2 regions of the Acidovorax facilis genome follow, and region 1 is predicted to be linked to the other one. Evidence: riboswitches for the same ligand, from Rfam matches in the RefSeq annotation. Region 1 holds a riboswitch; the other holds the start of a gene.
What was found. Region 1 has a riboswitch for glycine ahead of gcvT (glycine cleavage system aminomethyltransferase GcvT). Riboswitches for the same ligand answer to the same signal wherever they lie in the genome.

Region 1 (6,619 bases):
GTCCAACGCCAGGTCCTTGTCAGACAGCTGACGGATGTAGCGCAGCATGCCGGTTTCGGAGTGGTGGGTGTTGAACACCGGGTGCGTGAGGTAGCTGCTGGTGCGGCGCAGCTCGGCCGGAATCAGCAACTCCACGCCTTTCTCAAAAGCATCGAACGTGGGCAACGCCTGGCCGTCCTGGGCAAAGACTTTCCACAGCAGCTCGATGTCGGCGCGCGTGGTGGTCTCGTCCAACGAGATGCACAGGTAGTTTTCGAAATAAATTCGCAGGTTGGCGCCCATCTGTACTGCGCGAGCAGCTATGGATTTAGTAGCGCCATCGGTTTTGAGCGTCAGCGTGTCAAAACACGCCTGCGGGCGCACCGGCGCGCCCAGTTGTGTGAGCCCCTTGGCCAGAATGGCGGTGTAGCTGGCCACACGCTGTGCAATGCGCTTGAGCCCATCGGGGCCATGGTACACGGCGTACATGCTGGCGATCACGGCGGGCAACACCTGCGCGGTGCAGATGTTGGACGTGGCCTTTTCGCGGCGGATGTGCTGCTCGCGCGTTTGCAGGGCCAGGCGGTAGGCGGGCTTGCCATGTGTATCCACGCTCACGCCCACCAGGCGGCCGGGCAGGCTGCGCTTGAACTCGTCGCGGCAGGCCATGTAGGCAGCGTGCGGGCCACCCGCGCCCATGGGCATGCCGAAGCGCTGCGTGGTGCCCACGACGATGTCGGCACCCCATTCACCGGGCGGGGTGATCAGCGTGAGGGCCAGGAGGTCGGCCGCTGCGATGAAGGCCGCCTGTTTGGCATGCGCCTTTTCCACGTCGGCGCGCAGGTCATCAATGCGGCCGCTGGTGGCAGGGTACTGGGCGAGCACGGCGAAGTAGTCGCCGTTCAGCGCTGCATCCCATTCGGCGGCGGAGTTGGCCAGCACCACTTCGATATTGAGGGGCTTGGCACGGGTCTGGATCACTTCGATGGTTTGCGGGTGGGCATCACCGGCCACCACAAACACATTGCTTTTGCTCTTGACGGAGCGCTTGGCCAGCGTCATCGCCTCAGCGGCGGCCGTGGCTTCGTCCAGCATCGACGCATTGGCAATCGGCATGCCGGTCAGGTCGCAGACCATGGTCTGGAAGTTGACCAGCGCCTCCATGCGGCCTTGCGAGATTTCGGCCTGGTATGGCGTGTAGGCCGTGTACCAGGCGGGGTTCTCCAGGATGTTGCGCAGGATGACGCCCGGTGTGTGGGTGCCGTAGTAGCCCTGGCCGATGAAGCTCTTCAGGACCTGGTTCTTCGATGCCATCGCCTTGAGTTCGGCCAGCGCCGCCGCTTCCGTGATCGGCAGGGGCAGGTCCATCGCGCTGCTGCGTGCAATGGAGCGCGGCACGATGGAGTCGATGAGGGCGCGGCGCGAGGCCTCGCCAATCACCGACAGCATGTGCGCTTCATCGGCCGCATCGATGCCGATGTGGCGTGGCAGGAATTCGGTGGCGTTTTCAAGCGCTGCGAGCGTGGGCAGGGGGGCGAGGGTGGTCATCGGCGGCGGCGTGGGACAACAAGGAGGCACATTGGCCCGGCAGGGCGCCGGGCCTCGGGGAACAAAAGATCCGGAGATCAGGCGTTCTTGGCGAACTCTGCGTACGCAGGTTCGTCCATGAGCGCGTCGAATTGCATCATGTCGGTCACGTGGACCTTGAAGAACCAGCCAGCGCCCAGCGGGTCGCTGTTGGCCAGCGAGGGGTCGGCGCGCAGGGCTTCGTTCACCTCGACGATTTCGCCGGTGACGGGCATGTACACGTCGGCGGCGGCTTTGACGGACTCCACCACGCCGGCGACTTCACCCTGGTTGAAGGTCTTGCCGACTTCGGGCAGGTCCACAAACACCACATCGCCCAGCGCGTCCTGGGCGTGTACTGTGATGCCCACGGTGGCGGCTTCGTGGTCGGAGATGTCGATCCACTCGTGATCCTTGGAAAACTTGACGGTCATGGGGGCTCCAGAAAAAAGGGGAAAAACAAACAAAAGTGCCGATGCCAGCCAAGACTGTAGCCGGGCTGGCGCAGTTTCAGACGGTCAGCCGCGGTAGTAGCGCGCGGGGGTAAAGGGCATGGCACGCACTTCCATGGGCACGGCCTTGCCGCGCACGATGGCGTTCACCCGCGTGCCGATGGCGGCGAAGGCGGGTGTGACATAGCCCATGGCCACGGGTTCGTTCACCGTGGGGCCTAGCAGGCCGCTGGTCACTTCGCCAATCTTCTGGCCGTCTTCGCTCTGCAATTCGGTGTGTTCGCGCACGGGCACACGCTCCATCGCGACGAGGCCAACGCGCTTGCGCTGCAGGCTGGCGGGGTTGTCGATCTGCGCGAGCACCTTGTCTGCTCCGGGGAAACCCCCTGCGCGGGCGCCGCCCGTGCGACGCACCTTCTGGATGGCCCAGTTCAGCGCGGCTTCAGGCGGCGTGGTGGTGGTGTCGATGTCGTTGCCATACAGGCACAGGCCCGCTTCGAGCCGCAGCGAGTTGCGCGCACCCAGGCCGATGGGCTTGACTTCAGGCTGCGCGAGCAGTGCGCGGGCCAGGGTGTCGGCCTGCGCGGCGGGCACCGAGATTTCAAAACCGTCTTCGCCCGTGTAGCCGCTGCGGGTCACAAAACAGTCGCAGCCCGCAATGGAAAAATCGCCGCCCGTCATGAAAACCAGCTTTTCCACGCCGGGCGCCAGGCGCGCAAGTGCTGTGACGGCCTGCGGGCCCTGCAGCGCCAGCAGCGCGTGGTCGGGCATGGGGATCACATTGCAACTCTGGCCGATGCGCGCCTGGATATGGGCAATGTCGCCCACCTTGCAGGCACCGTTCACGATCACGAACAGCGTGGGCTTGCCATCCACCACGCCTTGGTTGAAAAACATCAGGTCGTCGATGACCGTGCCTTCGTCGGTGAGCAGCAGCCCGTAGCGCTGTTTGCCCACGGGCAGGTCGATCACGTCCACCGGCATCAGGGTTTCAAACGCCGCTGCGGCGTCAGGGCCGACCAGCTTGAGCTGGCCCATGTGCGAGACGTCAAACAAGCCCGCCGCGCTGCGCGTGTGCTGGTGTTCGGCCATCAGGCCAGCGGGGTATTGCACGGGCATGGAGTAGCCGGCGAACGGCACCATGCGGGCGCCCAGCTCGATGTGCAGGGCGTTCAGGGGCGTGGTGAGCAGGGGGGCGGTGGCTGACATGGCGGAACTCCGGGGCAAATGAGGGCCGCAGCCACAAGGTGGCCACGGGATTTGCCCTGCTGTCCGCTTTACCTGAGAGATTCACCGCAGCGCCCTGGCTGGCCGTGCGGTTTGCTCCTTCGGTGGATGGCCTCAACACGCGGTGCGGTGGGCCATCTCTCTCCAGCAAGGGAACGCCCACATCACTGCGGGCGGTTGTCAGTCCTTTTGCCTGAGCGTTCGGCTGCTGCCTGCGCCTTCGGCGGTGCGGTGGCCTGTGGGGCTTGGCACTCTCTCCTGACCGGGGGATTCTAACTACTTTGCGTAGACCAGATCGCGCAAACCCAGCGACAACTGCGGCACATAGGTCACCACCATCAGGCAGGCCATGATGACAAGCACAAACGGAATCAGGTGCCCGACGATGCGGTCAAGCGATATTCGCGCCACGGTGCAGGCTGCAAACAGGTTCACGCCAAACGGCGGCGTGATCATGCCCATGGCCAAGTTCACTACCATGATCAGGCCAAAGTGCACCGGGTCCACACCAAAGTGGATAGCCACGGGAGCCAGGATAGGCGCCAGAACGATGATGGCGGCACTGGTCTCGATGAACATGCCGATCACGAACAACGCCGCGTTCACCCCGAGCAGGAAGAGGGTGGGGGATTGCAGCACCGCCTCCAGCCAGCGGCCGATGGCATCCGGCACGCCAGCGCGGGTGATGAGGAAGGCGAACAGGCCCGCATTGGCAATGATGAACATGATCACTGCAGACGAGATGGCCGATTTGCGCAGGATGGCAAACAGGTCCTTGAGCCGGATCTCGCGGTATATCACCACCCCCACAATCAATGCGTAGAACACCGCCACGGCCGATGCTTCAGTGGGAGTGAATACGCCACCGTAGATGCCGCCAAGGATGATCACCGGCATCAGCAGCGCCCAGCCCGCCTGCAGCGTGGCCTTGCCAAGAGGCATGCGGCCGTCGCCGTCGTTCTTGCCCCAGCCCTTGTACTTGCAGTACGCCCAGACAAAAAGCATCAGCGCGCCACTGATCAGCAGCCCCGGGCCAAAGCCGGCGATGAACAGCTCGCCAATCGACACTTCGGCGCTCACGCCATACAGGATCATGGGGATGGAGGGCGGGATGATCACGCCCAGCTCGGCGCTGGTGGCCTGCAGGGATGCGGCGTAGCTCGTGGGGTAGCCATGCTTGATGAGCGCGGGGATCAGGATGGCGCCAATGGCAAATGTGGTGGCCACCGACGAGCCCGACACGGCCGCAAAGATCATGCAGGTCAGCACGCAGGTCATGGGCAGGCCACCCTGCACGCCGCCCACGATGCTCTTGGCAAACTCCACCAGGCGGCGGGATATGCCGCCCGTTTCCATCAGGTTGCCCGCGAGGATGAAGAACGGAATGGCGGCCAGCGGAAATTTGTTGATGGAGCCAAACATCTCCTTCACAGAGATCAGCATGTTGGCATTGGCTACCTGGATGCCCAGGATGGAGGCCAGGCCGATGGAAACGGCCACGGACACAGTGAGTGCAAAACACAGCACCATGGTGGTGATCATGACGGGCGTCATTGCGCGGTCTCCAGCTCAAGGCGTTGAGGGTCTAGCAGGTTGCCGACGATGCCAATGGCGCTGAACACGCCACCCACCGGCATGGCCACGTAGGCCCAGAACATGGAGACGGATTCGAGCCCCGCCATCGACTGCACGCCGCCGCGTTGGGCATAGTCCCAGCCCCACCACGCGATCACGCCAATCAGTGCCAGCGCCGCCACTGCCACGACATAGTCCAGCACCCGGCGCACGCGCGGGGGGCTCCAGCGGTACAGCACATCCACGCTGACCATCGCGCCCTGGCGGAACGCGCTTGGGATGGCCAGGAACACCATCCAGATCAGGCTGAAACGGATCAGCACTTCAGTCCACTCGGCGGGCTGCTCCAGCACAAAGCGGGTCACGATCTGGAACATGCCCAGCGATGCTGCAATGACCAGCATGGCGCACGCGCCGAGCAACGCTGCAAACGTGGCCCCGCGTTCAAACATCAGAAAAGCTTTTTTCATGGGGCGGACAACGCCATGGGTTCAGAAGATTCGGTGGAGAGAATCAGATTGAAGATAAAAAACGCCCGTAGCGCTTATTCTACGGGCGTTGTGTGCTACTAAAAATATAGTAGCTGATGCGCATGCAACTACTTGACGTCGCGGATCTTGTCCAGGGTGGCCTTGCCAAACTGTTTTTCAAACTCGGCGTTCACAGGCGCCAGCGCCGCCACAAACTTGGACTTGTCCGGATTGTCCACCACCGTCATGCCTTTGGCGCGCAGGTCGGCCACGCCCTTGGCGTCGTCTTCATCCACGCGTGCACGGTTGGCCTTGGTGCCTTCCTTGGCGGCGTCGATGAAGGCCTGCTTGTCGGCGGCCGAGAGCTTGTCGAACGAGGCCTTGTTCATCACGAAGATGGCAGGCGAATACACGTGGCCGGTCAGCGTCAGGTGCTTTTGCACCTGGTCGAACTTGGCCGAGATGATCACGGGCAGCGGGTTCTCCTGGCCGTCCACGGTGCCTTGCTGCAGGGCGGTGAACACTTCGGGGAAGGCCATGGGCGTGGTGATGATGCCGAAGCCCTTGTACGCGGCGATGTGCACGGGGTTTTCCATGGTGCGCATCTTCAGGCCCTTGAGGTCCTCGGGCGTGTTCACCGAGCGCTTGCTGTTCGTCATGTGGCGAAAGCCGTTCTCGGCCCAGGCCAGGGCCTTGAAGCCCTTGCTATCGAACTTGGTCAGCATCTCCTGGCCGATGGGGCCATCCAGCACCGCACGCGCATGGGCCTTGTCGCGGAACAGGAAGGGCACGTCAAAGATGCGCGCTTCGGGCACAAAGTTGGGCACTGGGCCGGTGGAGCTGAAGGCCAGCTCTTGCGTGCCCAGCTGCACGGCTTCAATCGATTCGCGCTCGCCACCCAGGGCGCCGTTGTAGAACGTCTGTACCTTGTAGCGGCCGGCCGTGCGCTTTTCGACTTCCTTGGCAAACGTGTCGATGGCAATCCCCTGGTGGGAATTCTGGGCTGTCGAGATGCTGATGCGCATGGTGGTCTGCGCGGCAGCGGTGGCCACAAAGCCGAGCGCAAGGCTCAGGCCGACGACGAGTTTGGTCAGTTGCATGCTGTCTCCTGTTAATGGTGGGCTGGGTTGGTGGGGATGCACGGTTGCTCCTTGCAGAGCGGACCCCAGCCTCTGCCAAATTATGGCGGTGCAGCATCGGCGCAGGCATCGGGGTTTGTGCTGGTAAGCGTGCTTATTAACTACCCACCAGGGCGCTAGCCAAGGCGCTTCTGTTGGCCATGGGCGACGCCAAAAAAATGCCAAGGGCCCCGTGCTGGCGGTAACCAGCCGGGGCCTTGTCAGTTTGTGC
Region 2 (6,619 bases), 2.3 Mb from region 1:
AGCGGGCCGCGGGTCGATTTTCTGGTGATGTTCATTGCGCGGTTCCTCTCCCCAAAACAAACCGCGAATATGCCCAGGGCCCCCCCCCCCTGCGTACGAATGTTTCTGATCTTTTGTTCTTGTTACTTCTGCTAACGAAGCCGTACGTGCGGCGCGCAGAGCTCCCGCACAGAATGCGGGCTGGCCCGATCCCCTGTGCCTGCCGGGTGGGCGGGGGCAACAAAGAGTTTTTGTCCATCCCATTATTTGGAGACGTTTCCATGAAAGATTCGATGACCCTGCCGCGACGCCACATGCTGGCCGGAAGTGCCGCTGCCCTGAGCGCGCTGGGCCTGGCTGGATGGGCCGGCGGTGCGCGTGCCCAGCAGGCCGCAGCCGCTGCCAAGCCGCTGCCCGCGTATGCAGGATGGAAGTCACCGGATGCGCTGATCGTGCACAGCAGCAGCACTCTCGAAACCCGTCGCTCCGCGTTTGGCACCAGTGTCATCACGCCGTCCAACCAGCTGTATGTGCGCAACAACCTGCCCGCGCCCGACGCCGCCATCCTGGACAACCGCGATGCCTGGACCGTGGCGATCGAAGGGGTCAAGAGTCCGCGCAGCCTGACCCTGGCCGAACTCAAGACGCTGGGCGTGGAAACCGTGGCCACCGTGCTGCAGTGCTCGGGCAATGGCCGGGGCTTTTTCCCCAGCAAGCCCAGCGGCACGCCCTGGTCGGTGGGCGCTGCCGGTTGTGTGGTCTGGAGCGGCGTGCCACTGCGCAACGTGGTGGCCGCCTTGGGCGGGCTGGCCGATGGTGCTGCCTACCTGACCGGCACGGGCGGCGAGAAACTGCCCGAAGGTGTGGACCCACTCACCGTGCTGGTGGAGCGCTCGGTGCCCGTGAAGGCGATGGACGACGCACTGCTGGCCTGGGAGATGAACGGCGAGCCGCTGTCGCTGGCGCACGGCGGCCCGCTGCGGCTGGTGGTGCCGGGCTACCAGGGCGTGAACAACATCAAGTACGTCAAGCGCGTGGCCTTCACCAGCGCGCAGTCGCAGGCGCGCATCATGTCGCACGGCTACCGCATGTCGCCGCCCGGCAGCAAGGCCAGTCCCGACCAGCCTTCGGTGTGGGAGATGGGCGTCAAGTCCTGGATCAATGGGCCGCTGCCGGACAAAGGCGCACTCAAGCCCGGACAGGTGCAGGTACATGGCGTGGCCTTTGGCGGCACGCGCGGCATCAAGAGCGTGGAGGTGTCGGCCGATGGCGGCAAGACCTGGTTGGCGGCCAAGCTCATCGGCCCCGACCTGGGCCCCTTTGCCTGGCGGCAGTTTGCGCTGCCCGTGCGCCTGGAGGCGGGCACCCATGTGCTGGCGAGCCGCGCCACCGACACGGCGGGCAATGTGCAGGCCGAGCAGCGCGAGGAAAACCTGGGCGGCTACAACAACGCCAGCTGGCGCGACCACGCCGTCACCGTGACCGTGGCATGACATCGCTCCCCCCTGAGGCGCTTTGCGCCTTCCCCCCGAAGGGGGGACGCCACCCGTGGCCTGGCAGAGCCAGTTCCACGGTGGCACTGGCGTGGGTGCGCGCCGCTATCGGACGGCATCGGATGCCGCAAGGCGGTTTGCTGGTAGGGCTAGCGTTACTGTGGGCGGGTGCCAGCTGGGCCGCCGAGCCGGCCGAGCTGGCGCGCGGCAAGGAGCTGTTCACCAAGATCCAGCCCGCCTGCGCGGTGTGCCACACGCTGCAGGCCGCCGGTGCCGAGGGCCAGGTGGGCCCGGTGCTGGATGAGCTGAAACCCGACGCCGGCCGTGTACTGCGTGCGCTCAAGGCAGGCATCGGCGTGATGCCCTCGTATGCCGAGCGCATGAGCGAAAAGGACATGCTGGCCGTGGCGCAGTTTGTGGCGCACGCCACGGGCGCGGCCAAGTAAGCGCGGGCTTTCGCGGCGGTTGCAGCAGCGTTGCCTCGCTGCAACCGCGCGCTGCTTCAGGCCGCGGTGCGCGACGGCACCAGCGCCGCTCCTGCTGCGCGCCCCTGCAAGCCCTGGAACGCAAAGTCCACCTCGGGCACGCGGCCGCTCACGATGTCGGCCAGGGCCTTGCCCGAGCCGCAGGCGTGCGTCCAGCCCAGCGTGCCGTGGCCGGTGTTGAGGAACAGGTTGCCCACTTTCGTCTTGCCGATCAGCGGCACGTTGCTCGGTGTAGCCGGGCGCAGTCCGCTCCAGAACTGGGCCTGGCTCGCGTCGCCCGCGCCAGGGAAGAGCTGCTCCACACGCCGCACGATGGCCTCGCAGCGCACCTGGTTCAGGTGGCGGTCGTAGCCGTTCAGCTCGGCCGTGCCTGCAATGCGCAGGCGATCACCGCCGCGTTCGCTGGTGTAGCGCGAGAACACGAGCTTGAACTCGTCGTCTGTCAGGCTCACTTGGTGCGCCTTGCTGGCGTCTTTCACCGGCATCGTCACCGAGTAGCCCTTGGCCGGGTAGATGGGCAGCTGGATGCCCAGCGGCTGCGCCAGCAGCGGGCTGAACGAACCCATGGCCAGCACAAACGCATCGCCGCGCACGCGCTCGAAGCGGCCTTCGGCATTGGTCACTTCCACATGGTCGATGCGGCCGCCTGCCTTGCGCAGTGCGGTGATGTGGTGGCCCATGCGGAACTGCACGCCCGCCGTCTCGCACAGCTTGGCCAGCTCGCGCGTGAACTGGTTGGCATCGCCCGATTCGTCCTCGGCCGTGTAGGTGGCGCCCGCCAGTTGTGGGCGGATGTGGGCCAGCGCTGGTTCAAGGCGCACGGCCTCGTCGGCGCTGATGACCTGGCGCTCGCAGCCCAGCTGGCGCATCTGCTCGGCCGGGGCCAGCGCGCCGTCGAATTCCTTTTGGTTGGTATAGAAGTGGAGGATGCCCTGCGTGCGCTGGTCGTACTGGAGGCCGGTTGCCGCGCGCAGCTGCTGCAGCGTGTCGCGGCTGTAGGTGCCCAGGCGCACGATTTGCTCGATGTTGTGGCGCGTGCGCGCTGGCGTGCAGTTACGCAAAAAGGACAGGCCCCACAGCCACTGGCGCATGTCGGCGCGGATGCGGAACAGCAGAGGCGCGTCCTCCTTGCCCAGCCACTGCAGCACCTTGAGCGGCGCACTGGGGTTGGCCCAGGGCTCGGCGTGGCTCACCGAGATCTGGCCGCCGTTGGCAAAGCTGGTCTCGGCACCGGGCGCACCCTGGCGGTCGATGACCGTGACCTCATGGCCAAGTTGTTGCAGGAAATAAGCCGAAGTCACGCCGAGCAAGCCGGCGCCCAAAACGATCACGCGCATTTTTGAAGCCTTTTAAGGGTTCAGCGCTTGATGGATATACGTTGGCAGCTATTGATTCAATAGCAAGCAGCCAGCGCGCGTCCGCCAAGCTGCCGCTCCCCCTGTCCTTGGTACCTGAGAGATTCACCGCGCTGCCCACATGGCACGCGGTTTGCTCCTTCGGTGCGCCTCCACGCTGCTGACAGGTGGTGGCGGCTCTCCAGACGGCTTTGATAAATGGTGCAGTACGGGACCTGAGCGTGTATGGGAGTTTGCGCCTTCGGTGCAGCGGTGGGCCTTGTGGCCTGCCGTGCTCTCCTGCGGGGGCCATTCTAGGAGGGTGCGGGCGGCGGTGGGGTGTTTGGGGCGGCTAATGGGTGGCAATCGTTGCTGATGCTGGCGGCGACATGGGGTCGCCATAATCCGGCGATTTGACCCACCCCCAGGACGCTTTCCCGATGCCCGATACCGCCTTTGACCCCTTCGCCAGCGCCGCCGTGATCACCATGGCGCGCCAGGGACGCACGCCCCGGCCGCTGGATCTGCCCGCTGCATTGCGCCCTCGCGATGCGGCCGAGGCCTACGCCGTGCAGGACGCCGTATTGCGTGAGCGCGGCGAGGTCGCGGGATGGAAAGTGGGCGCCGCGTCGCCCCAGGCCCAACCCGCGCGTGCGGCGCTGACCCGCGACTCGGTGTGGGTGGAGCAGCCTGGCCAGGAGGTCAACTTGTCGGCCACAGGCTTTGCCGTTATGGGGGTGGAGGCGGAGCTGGTGTACGAACTGGGCGCAGACCTGCCCGTACGCGCCACGCCCTACAGCGCGGCCGAGGTGCTGGCCGCCATGGTGTCGGTGCGTGCCGCCATTGAGGTGTGCGACACGCGCTTTGCCGCCTGGGCACAACAAGGGGATTGGAGTCGCCTGGCCGACCAGGCCTGCCATGGGGCGCTGATCGTGGGTTCGGGTTTGACCGACGTGGCTTCGGTGCAGCCCCTGGTGGAAGGGGTCAGCCTGTCGGTGAACGGATCGGTGGCCGTGCAGCACGCCACCTGGGCCAACCCGGCGGGCGACCCTCTGCGGCTGCTGGTGTGGCTGGCCAACGAAGGCGCGCGCAGCCTGGGAGGGCTGCGCGCAGGGCAGTGGGTGACCACCGGGTCGTGCACCGGCACCGTGATGGTGGCTCCGGGCACGGTGGTGGTTGCCGACTTCCCTGGTGTCGGTCGCGCCGAGGTGAAATTCGACTGAACCGTTACGAGGATCGTGGAACGCGGCAGATCAGTTGCGGCGCGGGTTGTCCGGCTGGCTGTCGCGGCGGTTGGACACGCCGTCACCGTCGCGATCACGGTCGTTGCGGTTGGAGATGCCATCGCCATCGCGGTCCCGGTCGTTGCGGTCGGCAATGCCGTCACCGTCACTGTCCCAGCGGCCCCGCTGCATTTCCCAGCGGCCATCGCGCTCCACCCATTGGGGCTGCCGGTACTGGTAGCCGCTGCGCGCTTGTACCCAGTGGCCCTTCACCCAGCGGTGGCGGTTGCCGCGCCATTCCCAATGGCCTTGTTCCCACACCTGGCCACGGCGTGGGCGCGGCACGGCTTCGTACCGTGGGGGTGGGGGCGCGGGAATCACCTGGTAGGTCTGCGTGGGCTGGTACCCACGCTGTGGTTGGTCGGACTGAATGACGACGGTGCCCTGGATGGCCGCGTGTGTCGGTACGAGGGGCAGCAGTGCCATCAGGGCGATGGCGGCTGCGGTCAGTGTTTGGCGGGTCATGGTGGTCTCCGGGGTGATTCCTGGCGGAATCGGTCTTTGCATGGTGGCGGCCTGGTGCGCGGCGCCACGTAGGTGCTCAGCGGGGGCGGGCGTAGGCCAAAGGGGGGAGTGGGCGCGGGGCTCGCGAGCCTCCGCGCTCCTTCAGCTGTTCAATCGTTCAATCGTTCAATCGTTCAATCGTTCAATTGCGGTAGGGGTTGTCCGGGCGGCGGTCGTGCCGATTGGGAACGCCGTCTCCATCACGGTCGCGGTCGTAGCGGTTGGACACGCCATCGCGGTCTCGGTCGTGGTGATCGCGGTCGTAGCGGTTGGGAACACCATCACCATCGCGGTCACGGTCATAGCGGTTGGGGATGCCGTCGCCATCACGGTCCCAGCGGCCGGGGCGCAGGTCCCACCGGCCGCCGTGTTCCACCCAGCGCGGCTCGCGGTAGTAATAGCCAGGGCGGGCCTTGACCCAGTGGCCCTGGACCCAGACATGGCGGTGGCCGCGCCAATCCCAATAGCCGGGCACCCACACCATGTTATGCCGAGGGCGGGGCGCCACTTCATGGCGGGGGGGCGGTGGTGGGCCGTATTGCACCACCATGGGCGCTGGCGCCTGGTAGTGGTGGGGCTGCCCCGACTGGATGACAACGGTGGCGCTGGTCTGTGCCTGCGCCACCGTTGCGGCGCCCAGAGACAGCAAGGCGATGGAAACAGCGGCGAGTGCATTGCGGGCCATGGTGATCTCCTCAGAATGATTCCTTGCGGAACCGGAGACTTCATGGTGCAGATGCTGCGTCAAGCCGGTGTAGGCGAATTGCGAAGTCTTGTGAAGTTGTGTTTCCTGCAGCAGGAGCAGCAGCGGTTTCCGTGATTTTTCTCACACTTCCGGCAAGCTGCCCACCCCGTGAACATGGTGCGGCCCTTCAGCGCCACCACACCAGCGCCGCCACCACGAGCAGGGCAAACCAGGCAGGGTGTCGGCCCTCAGTGGCACAGAACACCAGCACGCCGCTGGCCAGCGTTGCGACCCCGGCCACATCGGCCACCCAGGCTCCCAAGTCCGCGTCCAGGGGCGCGGTCCCCAGGCGCCACATCAAGGCGCTCAGGGCCCAGCCCAGCACGGTTGCCAGATGCCAGGTGCCCCACAGAATGCGCACCTGCCACTCCCGCAGCACGGGCCGTCCGCCGGTGGGCACGATGCCCTCTGTGCGCAGGGTGCGAAACACCAGCAATTCACCCAGCACCGAGTGCGCAACACCCACCAGGGCGAGGCCCCCGGCTGCCAGTACCAGCGCAGTATTCATGGACAGTTTCTAGTTCAATCAGGATGGCCGTGGAAGGTGCAGACGCGGCGCATCAACCGCCTTTTTCGCCTTCAGCGCTTTGGGGCCAGCACAGCGCCAGCGCGGGCGGCAGCGCCAGCCAGAAACCGGAGGAAGGCATGAGCACAATGCCCAGCACCGTGAGTGCCAGCAACCCGGCACCCAGCCCGCGCAAAGGAACGGGCGCCAGGGCAGCGTTGCGTTCTGCCAGCAGGATGGCCCAGCCCAGCAACGCGAACAACACGCCGAACAGTACAAACCAGACCACGG

Region 2: it holds a riboswitch for glycine, as region 1 does, so the genes downstream of both, ACQ4MJ_RS24500 (D-amino acid dehydrogenase) here and gcvT (glycine cleavage system aminomethyltransferase GcvT) in region 1, are expected to answer to the same signal.

Annotation. Positions count from the first base shown of each region.
Region 1 covers NZ_CP192460.1:2,139,256-2,145,874, reverse strand. The annotation lists gene gcvP (aminomethyl-transferring glycine dehydrogenase) at 1-1,527, opposite strand, end outside; gene gcvH (glycine cleavage system protein GcvH) at 1,605-1,979, opposite strand; gene gcvT (glycine cleavage system aminomethyltransferase GcvT) at 2,064-3,206, opposite strand; glycine riboswitch at 3,256-3,382, opposite strand; glycine riboswitch at 3,404-3,487, opposite strand; gene ACQ4MJ_RS09645 (TRAP transporter large permease) at 3,501-4,778, opposite strand; gene ACQ4MJ_RS09640 (TRAP transporter small permease) at 4,775-5,269, opposite strand; gene ACQ4MJ_RS09635 (TRAP transporter substrate-binding protein) at 5,398-6,369, opposite strand.
Region 2 covers NZ_CP192460.1:5,323,681-5,330,299, forward strand. The annotation lists gene ACQ4MJ_RS24485 (rhodanese-like domain-containing protein) at 1-35, opposite strand, end outside; gene ACQ4MJ_RS24490 (sulfite oxidase) at 261-1,472, shown strand; gene ACQ4MJ_RS24495 (c-type cytochrome) at 1,595-1,918, shown strand; gene ACQ4MJ_RS24500 (D-amino acid dehydrogenase) at 1,975-3,294, opposite strand; glycine riboswitch at 3,386-3,507, opposite strand; gene ACQ4MJ_RS24505 (2-keto-4-pentenoate hydratase) at 3,732-4,514, shown strand; gene ACQ4MJ_RS24510 (YXWGXW repeat-containing protein) at 4,545-5,039, opposite strand; gene ACQ4MJ_RS24515 (YXWGXW repeat-containing protein) at 5,221-5,763, opposite strand; gene ACQ4MJ_RS24520 (hypothetical protein) at 5,951-6,331, opposite strand; gene ACQ4MJ_RS24525 (DUF6463 family protein) at 6,384-6,619, opposite strand, start outside.